Regions from separate parts of the Arthrobacter sp. AOP36-F1-5 genome, predicted to be linked through region 1. Evidence: riboswitches for the same ligand, from Rfam matches in the RefSeq annotation. Region 1 holds a riboswitch; the other holds the start of a gene.
What was found. A riboswitch is a leader RNA that binds a small molecule or an ion and turns the genes downstream of it on or off. The one in region 1 is predicted to bind thiamine pyrophosphate.
Positions count from the first base shown of each region.

Region 2: another riboswitch for thiamine pyrophosphate. It lies ahead of thiC (phosphomethylpyrimidine synthase ThiC); the one in region 1 lies ahead of thiE (thiamine phosphate synthase).

Region 1 covers NZ_CM176892.1:3,498,887-3,504,044, forward strand. The annotation lists gene AC3ZI9_RS16170 (uracil-xanthine permease family protein) at 1-648, opposite strand, end outside; gene thiD (bifunctional hydroxymethylpyrimidine kinase/phosphomethylpyrimidine kinase) at 770-2,269, opposite strand; gene thiE (thiamine phosphate synthase) at 2,266-2,940, opposite strand; TPP riboswitch at 2,997-3,097, opposite strand; gene AC3ZI9_RS16185 (aldehyde dehydrogenase family protein) at 3,177-4,616, shown strand; gene AC3ZI9_RS16190 (glycine betaine ABC transporter substrate-binding protein) at 4,722-5,158, opposite strand, start outside.
Region 2 covers NZ_CM176892.1:615,999-621,156, reverse strand. The annotation lists gene AC3ZI9_RS02855 (phosphomannomutase/phosphoglucomutase) at 1-518, shown strand, start outside; gene AC3ZI9_RS02850 (hypothetical protein) at 515-997, shown strand; gene AC3ZI9_RS02845 (RrF2 family transcriptional regulator) at 1,023-1,463, shown strand; gene AC3ZI9_RS02840 (globin domain-containing protein) at 1,552-2,733, shown strand; TPP riboswitch at 2,821-2,928, shown strand; gene thiC (phosphomethylpyrimidine synthase ThiC) at 2,925-4,724, shown strand; gene AC3ZI9_RS02830 (alpha/beta fold hydrolase) at 4,943-5,158, opposite strand, start outside.

The DNA of each region.
Region 1 (5,158 bases):
GTTGACGGCGGTGAAGTCGATCTGATGCTGGGCCAGGGCGATCAGGTAGCCGACGATGATCCCCACCAGGATCGACAAGCGCCCCAGCAGGCCACGGAAGAGGACCGCGGTGAAGACGATGGCGGCGACGGTGGAGAAGGTGGTCAGCGGGACCGACTCGATGGCCTCGGTGGTCGATCCGGCCAGATTCAGTCCGATGAGCGCGACGATCGTGCCCATGACCACCGGAGGCATCAGGGCGTGGATCCACCCGGTGCCCGATTTCTGCACCACCAGCCCGATGATGAACAGGGCCGCACCGGAGAAGACGACGCCGCCCAGGGCCCCGGCGAAACCATGTCCCGACATGGCGGCGGTCACCGGGGCGATGAACGCGAAGGAGGAGCCCAGGTAGCTGGGTACCCGGCCGGCGGTGATGAGCAGGAACAGCATGGTCCCGACCCCGGAGAAGAACAAGGTGGAGGTGACCGGGAAGCCGGTCAGCGCCGGTACCAGCACGGTGGATCCGAACATGGCCATCACGTGTTGGACGCCGATGCCGGTGGTCTGGAACCAGTTCAGCCGTTCATCGGGGGCCACCACGGTGCCGGGTCGAATCGTTGTGCCGTCGCCGTGGACCGTCCAGCCGAAGCCGGGGAAATTGCTCATGGGTGTCCTCCATCGGGGCCCTGCGGGTTGGTGGGGCCTCACCGGTGCGGGGCCCCACGGAATCCTACCGCCCCCGACCCCGGGGCGGCGGGGTCGGGCCCCCTGCCGGGGTGCGCCGGCATCAGCCGATGGCCGCCACCGGCATGGGGAGGGAGGCCGATCGCGGGGCGGCGTCTTCGGGGGTCTGGGCGAAGAAGGACAATTCCTGCCGGCTCGATTCGTCGAAGGCGCGACGCATCCCGGCCAGGGTGGTGGAACCCGCCCGCAAGGCCACCTTCTGGACCAGCGCGATGGCCTCGCTGGTGGCTTCGTCGAACTCGGGGGAGGAGTAGGCGGCGAGCCAGTCGGCATAGGGGTGGCCCGGGTGGGCCGCGGCGGCCAGCCGCTGGCCGATGTCCTGGTAGAGCCAATAACAGGGCAGGATGGCCGCCACGAGCTCGGGATAGGAATCGCCGGAGGCCACCAGGTGGTTCAGGTAGGCCGAGGTGGTGGGGCTGGGTTCCGGATCGGGGGCATCTCCGAGCCGGTGCAGATGTAGATTCGCCTCCTCCTCGAGGGCGCCGACGGCCCCGGAAGCCCAGAACTGCTGCTCTTCGCGGTTCGGCGCCAACTCGGCGGCACGGGAGAGGACCCGGGAGTAGGTCCGCAGGTACAAGGAATCCTGGGCCAGATAGAAGTGGAAGTCCTCCGAGGGCAGGGTCCCGTCCCGCAGCGCACGGATGAACGGCAGATCGTCGATCCCCGAACGCAGCGGTGCCAGATCGTTCCACCAGGTGCCCAGCAAGGCCCCCGTCGTCGGGATCGCCGTACCGTCCCAGAGCGCCCCGAAATGATTCACCGGACCATGTCCTTCGCCGACCTCGAGTTCATCGGCACGGTGCAGGGCGCCTTCAAGCCACCCGCGGGCCAGCCGCAGGGCATCCCCCCAGTCCCCGCAGCGGGCCCACAGGGTAGCCAGCGCCGCGGAGAGCGAGCACCCGGTCCCATGGGTGTTCGGGGTGTCGATGCGGTCACCCTCCACGGCAGCCATGACGCCGTCGGGGCCCACGAGGGCATCCGGGCACCGGCTGCCGGTGAGGTGGCCGCCCTTGGCCAGGACCAGGACAGAATACCGCCTCGCGAGCCGGGCTGCCTGGTCCAGGACGTCGTCCCATCGGGTGCAGACCGGCTCCTCGAGCAGTGCCGCCAATTCCGCGGTGTTCGGGGTCAGGACATCGGCCCACGGGAGCAGCCGACGCAGGGCCTCCTCGGCGTCGTGCTCCAATAAGCGGTCCCCGGACGTGGAGATCAGCACCGGGTCCACCACGACGGTGGTGCCCGGGCGGGTACCCAGCCAGGCGGTGGTGGCTTCGATGACCTCGGCGGAGGCCAGCATGCCGATCTTCACCGCATCGATCCGGATATCGGCGGCGACCGTCTCAAGTTGCCGGGTGAGGAATTCCGCCGGAGGGGTATGGACCCCGGTGACTCCCCGGGTGTTCTGGGCGGTCAGTGCGGTGATCGCCGCCATCCCGTAGCCACCGCAGGCGGCAATCGATTTCAGGTCGGCCTGGATCCCGGCCCCGCCGGAGGGGTCGGCCCCGGCGATGGACAGGATGTTGGGGGTGTTCGGGGCGCTCATGCGGTCTCCGTTCGTGCTGCCCGGGTCCATTCCTGAACCAGGGCGGCAGCAGAGTCCCGGGGTTCGGCGGCGGAGCAGATGGCCCGCACGACGGCCATGCCGATGGCCCCGGCGGTGTGCGCGTCCGCGGCGTCGCCGGAGCCCAGCCCGCCGATCGCCACGCAGGGCAGCGGGGCCCGGGAGATCAACGAGGCCAGGCCGGGGAACCCCAGCGGGGTCGGGTGGTCCTTCTTGGTGGGCGTGGCCCGGACGGCCCCGGTGCCCAGATAGTCGATGGTGCCTGCCGGCAGTTCCGCTACTGCCGCGAAGTGGTCCTCGGTGCTGGCGCTGAGCCCCAGCACGGCATCGGGTCCGATGAGGGACCGGACGAGTTCGGCGGGCAGGTCCTTCTGGCCGATATGGACCCCGTCCACGCGGATCCCTGCCGCACGGGCCGCCAGGTAGACGTCCACCCGGTCGTTGAGCAGCAGCAGGGCCCGGCCCGCGGTGTGTTCGGCGCAGGCGGCCGCCTCGGCCAGGAATTCGCGGGCGGACAGGTCCTTGCAGCGCAGCTGGATGGTCCCGACCCCCGCGGCGACGGCCTCGGCCACGATGGTGGCCAAGGGCCGTCCGGCCGTGCTGGTGGAGTTGGCGACGAGGTAGATCCCGCTTCCGGGAACCGGCGCGCTCATGCGAGCACCGCCTCAACAAAGCAGTCGGTGGGTGAATGGGCCAAGGTGGGCGCATGTTGGTGCATGGGCGACATCCCTCCGCTAGTACGAACTAGATCAGGTTCTTGCCGGGTGTGCTCTCAGTCCGCGCCGGTGGCGGACACCCCGTGTCAGTGATCGTGAGCCTACAGTCCCCCACTGGGGGCGGCAAACCGACCGGCTGCCCCGCCGGCGGTGTCCACGTTAGTGTCGTACCCATGGCCATGAACCGACGTTCCCGTCCCCCAGCAGTTTCCGCGCCCGTCGTGCCGGCGGGCCCCGACGCCGAACTCCCGGCCACCGCGGCCCGCCGGCTGCGTGATGCCGCCGACTCCCGGCTGGCCCACCCCCGCAGGTTCCGCAGCGCCCAGCTCAAGGCACTCGAACGGCTGATCCAGGATCAAGAACAGACCCTATGTGACGCGTTGATGACGGATCTGGGTAAACCGGCGGCCGAATCCCGGCTGACCGAACTGGATCGGGTGAAGGCCGAAATCGATCATGCCCTGTTGCACCTGGGCGACTGGATGGCGGATGAGGCGGTGAAGGTCCCGCTGTCGCTGCAACCGGCGTCGGCCCGCGTCCAGGCGCGTCCGTTGGGCATGGTCCTGGTGATCGCCCCCTGGAACTATCCGGTCCTGTTGCTGCTCGGCCCGCTGGTCGGTGCCCTGGCGGCAGGGAACACCGTGATCCTCAAACCCTCCGAACTGGCTCCGGCCACCTCGGCGGTCATGGCCGCCCTCATCCCGCAGTACCTGGATCGGCGCGCTGTCGCGGTCCTGGAGGGGGCCGCGGAGACGACGAGCGAACTTCTGGAGATGGACTTCGACCACATCTTCTACACCGGAGGCGAACGGGTCGGGAAGATCGTGGCCCGGGCCGCGGCGGAAACGCTGACCCCGGTGACCCTGGAACTGGGCGGGAAGAGTCCGGCGGTGGTCGCCGACGGGAACTTCCCCGCCATCGCCCGGCGGTTGGCCCACGGGAAGTTCATGAATGCCGGACAGACCTGTGTCGCCCCGGACTACGTCCTGGCGGTCGGGGCCACGGCGGCGGCCGAACTGGAAAAGCAGCTGCCCAAGGCCATCGGCGCGTTCTATGGGAAGGACCCCTCGGGCAGCAAGGACTATGGGCGGATCATCAACGCCTCGCACTTCGAACGTCTGGAATCCTATCTGGGGCAGGGACGGGTGGTGGCCGGGGGGACCAGCGACGCGGAGGCGAGGTACATCGCCCCCACGGTCCTGGCTGACGTCGACCCGGCGGCCCCGGTGATGACGGAGGAGATTTTCGGTCCGATCCTGCCGATCATCCAGGTCGACCGCTTCGATGATGCGGTGCGGTTCATCAACTCCCGCCCCTCACCGCTGGCCGCCTACCTGTTCAGCGAACGCCCGCGCCTGCACACCTCCTTCGAGGACCAGGTGCGGGCCGGGGCGATCGCCCATAATGTGTGCAGCATGCACCTGGCGGTCCCCGCGCTGCCCTTCGGCGGGGTGGGGGCCTCGGGGACGGGGAACTACCACGGCAAATTCGGGTTCGATACCTTCAGCCAGCAACGTCCGGTGCTGTCCAAGACCGCGATGCTCGATACGTTGCGGGCCGTCTACCCGCCCTTCGGCTGGGCCAAGCGGAAGATCATGCGTTCGATCGGCTGATCCGCCCGGCCGAGTGCCCCGACAGACGAAGGGCCCGGACCGCATTCAATGCGGTCCGGGCCCTTCGCTACGGTCGGTGCCATGGCACCTGCCGATGGATCGTGGCTACTTCTCGGTCAGCGAATCCACGTAGTCCTGGTTCTCGGAGATCCACTTGTCGACGATCGGTCCGTAGTCATCGGTGTCCGTGTCGTTGAACATGGCGTTCTCCAGGGAGAACAGGTGGTCATCGTCGATCGTGAAGTCGTTCAACCACTCGGTCAGTCCCGGGTAGGTGTCGGCGAAGTCGGCGTTGCCGTAGGAGGTGATGGTTTCCGCGTCGCCCATGGCACCCTTGGGATCCTTCAGATCCTTGATCGGGAACTCGTCGTAGGCCCAGTGCGGGCGCCACAGGGTGACGACGATGTCCTCATCGGCGTCCGTGGCCTTCTTCAGCTGGGCCAGCATGGCCGGGGTGGAGGAGGTCTTGAAGTCCATCTTCTCCAGGCCGTAGTCCGGGATGGCCGCCTTTTCGGTGGTGTCGGTCAGCCCGGCGCCCGGGT
Region 2 (5,158 bases), 640 kb from region 1:
TCATCACCTCCCGCGCGGTCCCCGAACTGGTGGAACACGACGGCGGACGGCCGGTGGTCACCCGGGTGGGCCACTCCTTCATCAAGGCGGTCATGGCCGCCGAGGGGGCCGTCTTCGGTGGCGAACACAGCGCCCACTACTACTTCCGCGATTTCTACAACGCGGACACCGGCATGCTCGCCGCGATGCATGTGCTGGCCGCCCTCGGCTCCCAGGACCGTGCCCTGGGAGATCTGGCCGCCGAATACGAACCGTATTTCTCCTCGGGCGAGATCAACTCCGAGGTCGAGGACAAGGACGCGGCCGTGGCCCGGGTGCTGGAGAGCTTTTCGACCCCGGAGACGGTGGTCGATAGGCTGGACGGCACCACGGTGAAGGCCACGGACGGATCCTTCTGGTTCAACCTCCGCCCCTCCAACACCGAACCCTTCCTCCGTTATAACGGGGAAGCCGTAGACACCCCGACCATGGAACGCGTCCGCGACGCGGTCCTCACCCTTGTCAGGAGCAATGCATGAGCGAAAACCCCACGGAAAACCGGCTGGCCGAACTCGGTGAGGCCGCCCACCAGGACCTGAACAAGGTGCTCGGCACCGCCTTGGGCGTCGCCCGCGAACAGCTTGAAACCAACGGGGTCTTCCTGCCCTTCGCCATCGGCCTGGAGCCCGACGGCGAGGCCGAAGGGGAACTGCGCCTGCTGGCGGTCCAACCCGATGAGGACGACGAGGATCCCGAAGCGGATATCGATGCCGAAGTCATGATGGATGACCTGGTCACCTTGCTGATCGGTCAGCGTGAGAACTTCGTGGCCGTGGCCCTGGTCTCCGATGTGACCCTGCTGCAGGAGGATGTCGACGCCGTCCATGCCCTAGCGGAGCACAGCCTCGGCGGGGCAGTGGCCATCATCCAGCCCTATGCCTCCCCCGCCGCCGAAGGCAGCGAGTGGACCTTCCAGGAGCCCACCCCCGAACCAGCTGATTTGAGGATCTGGGCCTGATCCGTGGGGACCGGGCGTCGACATCATGAAGATCAACGCCTTTTCCGATGTGTGCCTGCGCATCCTGATGCTGCTCGCCGCCCGGTCCGATCCCCTGCTGAGGACCCGGGAGATCGCCGAGGCAATCGACATCCCCTACAACCAGGTCTCCAAGGCCGTGCACAAGCTCGGCCAGTTGAAACACATCGACGTCAAACGCGGGCGCACCGGTGGCGTGCAGATCAACGAATCGGGGCTGTCCCTCGGCGCCGGCACGTTGCTGCGCAGCCTCGAGGGGCAGGGCGATCTCGCCCAGTGCACCACCGACGACGGCACGGCCGCCTGCCCATTGATCGCCGGTTGCCGGCTCCGCACAGCCCTGGCGCGCGCCCAGGAGGCCTTCTACCAGGAGCTGGACCACTGGTCGATCCGCGATCTGGCGTCCTCCCCGGCGCTGGTCCCCCTTCCTTTTCCCATCTCGCGATAGCCGATTTGCCCCAGTTTTCTACAAGGTGTAGAAATGTATCATAATACTTGCGGATCAGACGCAAGTAATTCGACCTCGAGGAGATTCGATGCTCTCAGAAACGTCCCGCCCCGTCGTCCAGGCGACACTTCCCGTGATTGGCGAACGGATCGGTGAGATCACCAAGAAGTTCTATGCCGGGATGTTTGCGGCACGTCCTGAACTCCTGGACGGCTTGTTCAGTCGCGCCAACCAGAAGAACGGAGCCCAGCAACAGGCCCTGGCCGGCAGCATTGCCGCCTTCGCCTCCCACCTGATCGAACACCCCGAATCGCTGCCCGAATCAGTGCTGTCCCGCATCGCCCATAAGCACACGTCGCTGGGCATCCAGCCCGACCAGTACCAGATCGTCTTCGACCACCTGTTCGCGGCCATCGCCGAGGATCTGGGCGAAGCAGCCACCGAAGAGGTCGTCGCCGCCTGGTCCGAGGTCTACTGGCTGATGGCCGACGCCCTGGTCAAGATCGAAAAGGGCCTCTACGCCGAACAGGCCAACGACCGGATCTACGCCCCATGGAAGGTCACCTCCACGGAGGCTTCCGGCCAGGATTGCATGACGTTCCGCTTCGAGCCGGCCGATGACACCGCCGTCACGGTGGCCAAGCCCGGCCAGTTCGTGAGCATCCGCGTGCCGCTGGCCGACGGGCTGCGCCAGTGCCGCCAGTACTCCCTCTCCGACAACGTCGAATCCACCACCGAGCGGGTGTTGACCACCAAGCTGGATGAAGGCGGGGAGGTCTCCCCCTTCATGCACCGCAATCTCGAGGTCGGCGACGTCGTGGAACTGTCCAACCCCTACGGTGACATCACCCTGGACATGGAGGGCGGGCCGATCATCATCGCCACCGCCGGCATCGGGTGCACCCCGAGCGCCTCGGCCCTGCAGTCGCTGGTCTCCACCGGGTCGGACCGCCAGGTGCTGGTGCTCCACGCCGAGGCCATGGAATCGAACTGGGCGCTGAAGGACCAGATGCTCGCCGCCGTGGAGCAGCTGCCCAACGTCGAGATGCGCCTGTGGCTCGAGGACACCACCGGCACCACCGCGGACCTGCAGGCCGTCGAGGGGTTCATGAACCTGACCGGCGTCGAGCTGCCCGAGGATGCCCGGATGTACCTCTGCGGTCCGCTGCCATTCATGCGTGCGGTGCGCAGCCAGGCCATCGCCGCCGGCGTGGCCCCGCGGAACATCCACTACGAGGTCTTCGGTCCCGACCTCTGGCTTGCCGCCTAGGCACGAGCCCGCTGCCCCGGAGGGGCGCCACACCGGAGCGGCCCGCGAACTGGATTAGCCAGATCGCGGGCCGCTCCGTTACGCTCGCAACGTCCACACGGGTGCCCCAGGAGGGGCTGAGATCGAGCTGCCACCGCTCGCGACCGTCGAACCTGTCCGGGTCATGCCGGCGTAGGAAGTTGAGGGCTCAAATGAGCGATTCCACAGTAAAACCCACCACCCCGTCCGCCACCGCGTGGGAACAGCACCCACAGCACCGGTTGCAGTGGATCGAGGATCCGGAACACGGCCTGCGGGTCCCGGTCACCGCGATCTGCCTGGCGGATTCCCCCGACGGCAGCGCCAACGAGCCCCATCTGGCGTATCGGACCGCCGGTCCGGGCTCCGAACCGACCGTCGGCCTCCCGCGTCCGCGCACCCGATGGATCACCGCCCGGGGTGACACCGCCGAATACGCCGGTCGCCAACGCACCCTGCACGACGACGGCCGGTCCGCCGTGCGTCGCGGGGCCGCCTCGGCAGAATGGAGCGGCACGACCCCGGTACCGAGGCGCTCGCACCAGGGGCGTACCGTCACGCAGATGCATTACGCCCGACAGGGCACCCTCACCGACGAGATGCGCTATGTGGCGCTGCGCGAGAACTGCGACGTCGAATTGGTCCGCCGCGAAGTCGCCGCCGGACGGGCGATCATCCCGGTGAACATCAACCATCCCGAATCCGAGCCGATGATCATCGGCAAGGCCTTCCTGGTCAAGATCAACGCCAACATCGGCAACTCGGCCATCACCTCCTCGATCGCCCAGGAGGTCGACAAGCTCACCTGGGCCACCCAATGGGGCGCCGATACGGTGATGGACCTGTCCACCGGCGATGACATCCACACCACCCGCGAATGGCTGATCCGCAATTCCCCGGTGCCCATCGGCACCGTGCCGATCTACCAGGCGCTGGAGAAGGTCGATGGGGATGCATCGAAACTGACCTGGGAGATCTTCCGCGACACCGTCATCGAGCAATGCGAACAGGGCGTGGACTACATGACCATTCATGCCGGGGTGCTGCTGCGCCATGTGCCCTTGAGCGCCGACCGGGTCACCGGCATCGTCTCCCGCGGTGGATCGATCATGGCCGGGTGGTGCCTGGCCCACCACCAGGAGAACTTCCTCTACACCCATTACGACGAGCTCTGCGCCATTTTCGCCCGCTACGACGTCGCCTTCTCCCTCGGTGACGGGCTGCGCCCCGGCTCCCTGGCCGATGCCAACGACGCCGCCCAGTTCGCTGAGCTCGATACCCTGGCCGAGTTGACCCGCAGGGCCTGGCAGTTCGACGTGCAGGTGATGGTGGAAGGACCCGGACATATCCCGCTGCATCTGGTCCGCGAGAACGTCGAGCGTCAGCAGGAGCTCTGCGACGGGGCGCCGTTCTACACCCTGGGTCCGCTGGTGACCGATACGGCCCCCGGCTACGACCACATCACCAGCGCCATCGGGGCCACCGAGATCGCCCGTTACGGCACGGCGATGCTCTGCTATGTGACCCCGAAGGAGCATCTGGGGCTGCCGGATAAGGACGACGTGAAGACCGGGGTGATCACCTATAAGATCGCCGCGCATGCCGCCGATGTGGCCAAGGGGCATCCCGGGGCGACGGCCCGCGACGATGCCCTGTCGGCCGCGCGCTTCGAGTTCCGCTGGAACGACCAGTTCGCCCTGGGTCTGGATCCGGCCACGGCCCAGCGGTTCCACGACCAGACGCTGCCTGCGGAGCCGGCCAAGACCGCGCACTTCTGTTCCATGTGCGGGCCGAAGTTCTGTTCGATGCGGATCTCCCAGGACATCCGCGAGGAGTTCGGGGGAACCGAACGCCAACGGGCACTGGCCGATGACATCGAAGCCGGTTTGCAGGCGAAGAGCCGTGAATTCGCGGATTCGGGGTCCAGCATCTACCTCCAGGCGACGATCCCCGTCGGCAACGGCACCGACTGATCCACCGGGTACGACGACGGCGTCCGCACGGGAGGCAACGGGCGCCTCCAACGTTCCGGGCAACTTCTGCAGCTGCTCCCCTGGCAGGAACGCAGGCGGTTGCCCGGAGCGGTCGTCGGTATATGGACTATGTCATGTAGCCGTCCACGGCCCGGAGGTGATACGGCGCGTCCGCACCTGACGCAGCGAAGCCTTGCGGAGACCGCGATCCAGACCAATCAGTCTCCAGCGGGATCCGGGTCTGCCTGGTGGAGCCCGGGAACCCGCCCGAGCCGGGGGTGGACCTCACCGCGTTCGATCCAGGCGCGGACCATCGCGTTGAAGAACAACGGATCCTCGACGCTCCATTGATGGTGCAGCCCCGGGGCCAGACGGAAGACCGTGTCCCGGCGAACCGCGGCCACATCGGCGAATCCCTTGCGCACCAGGGCCGG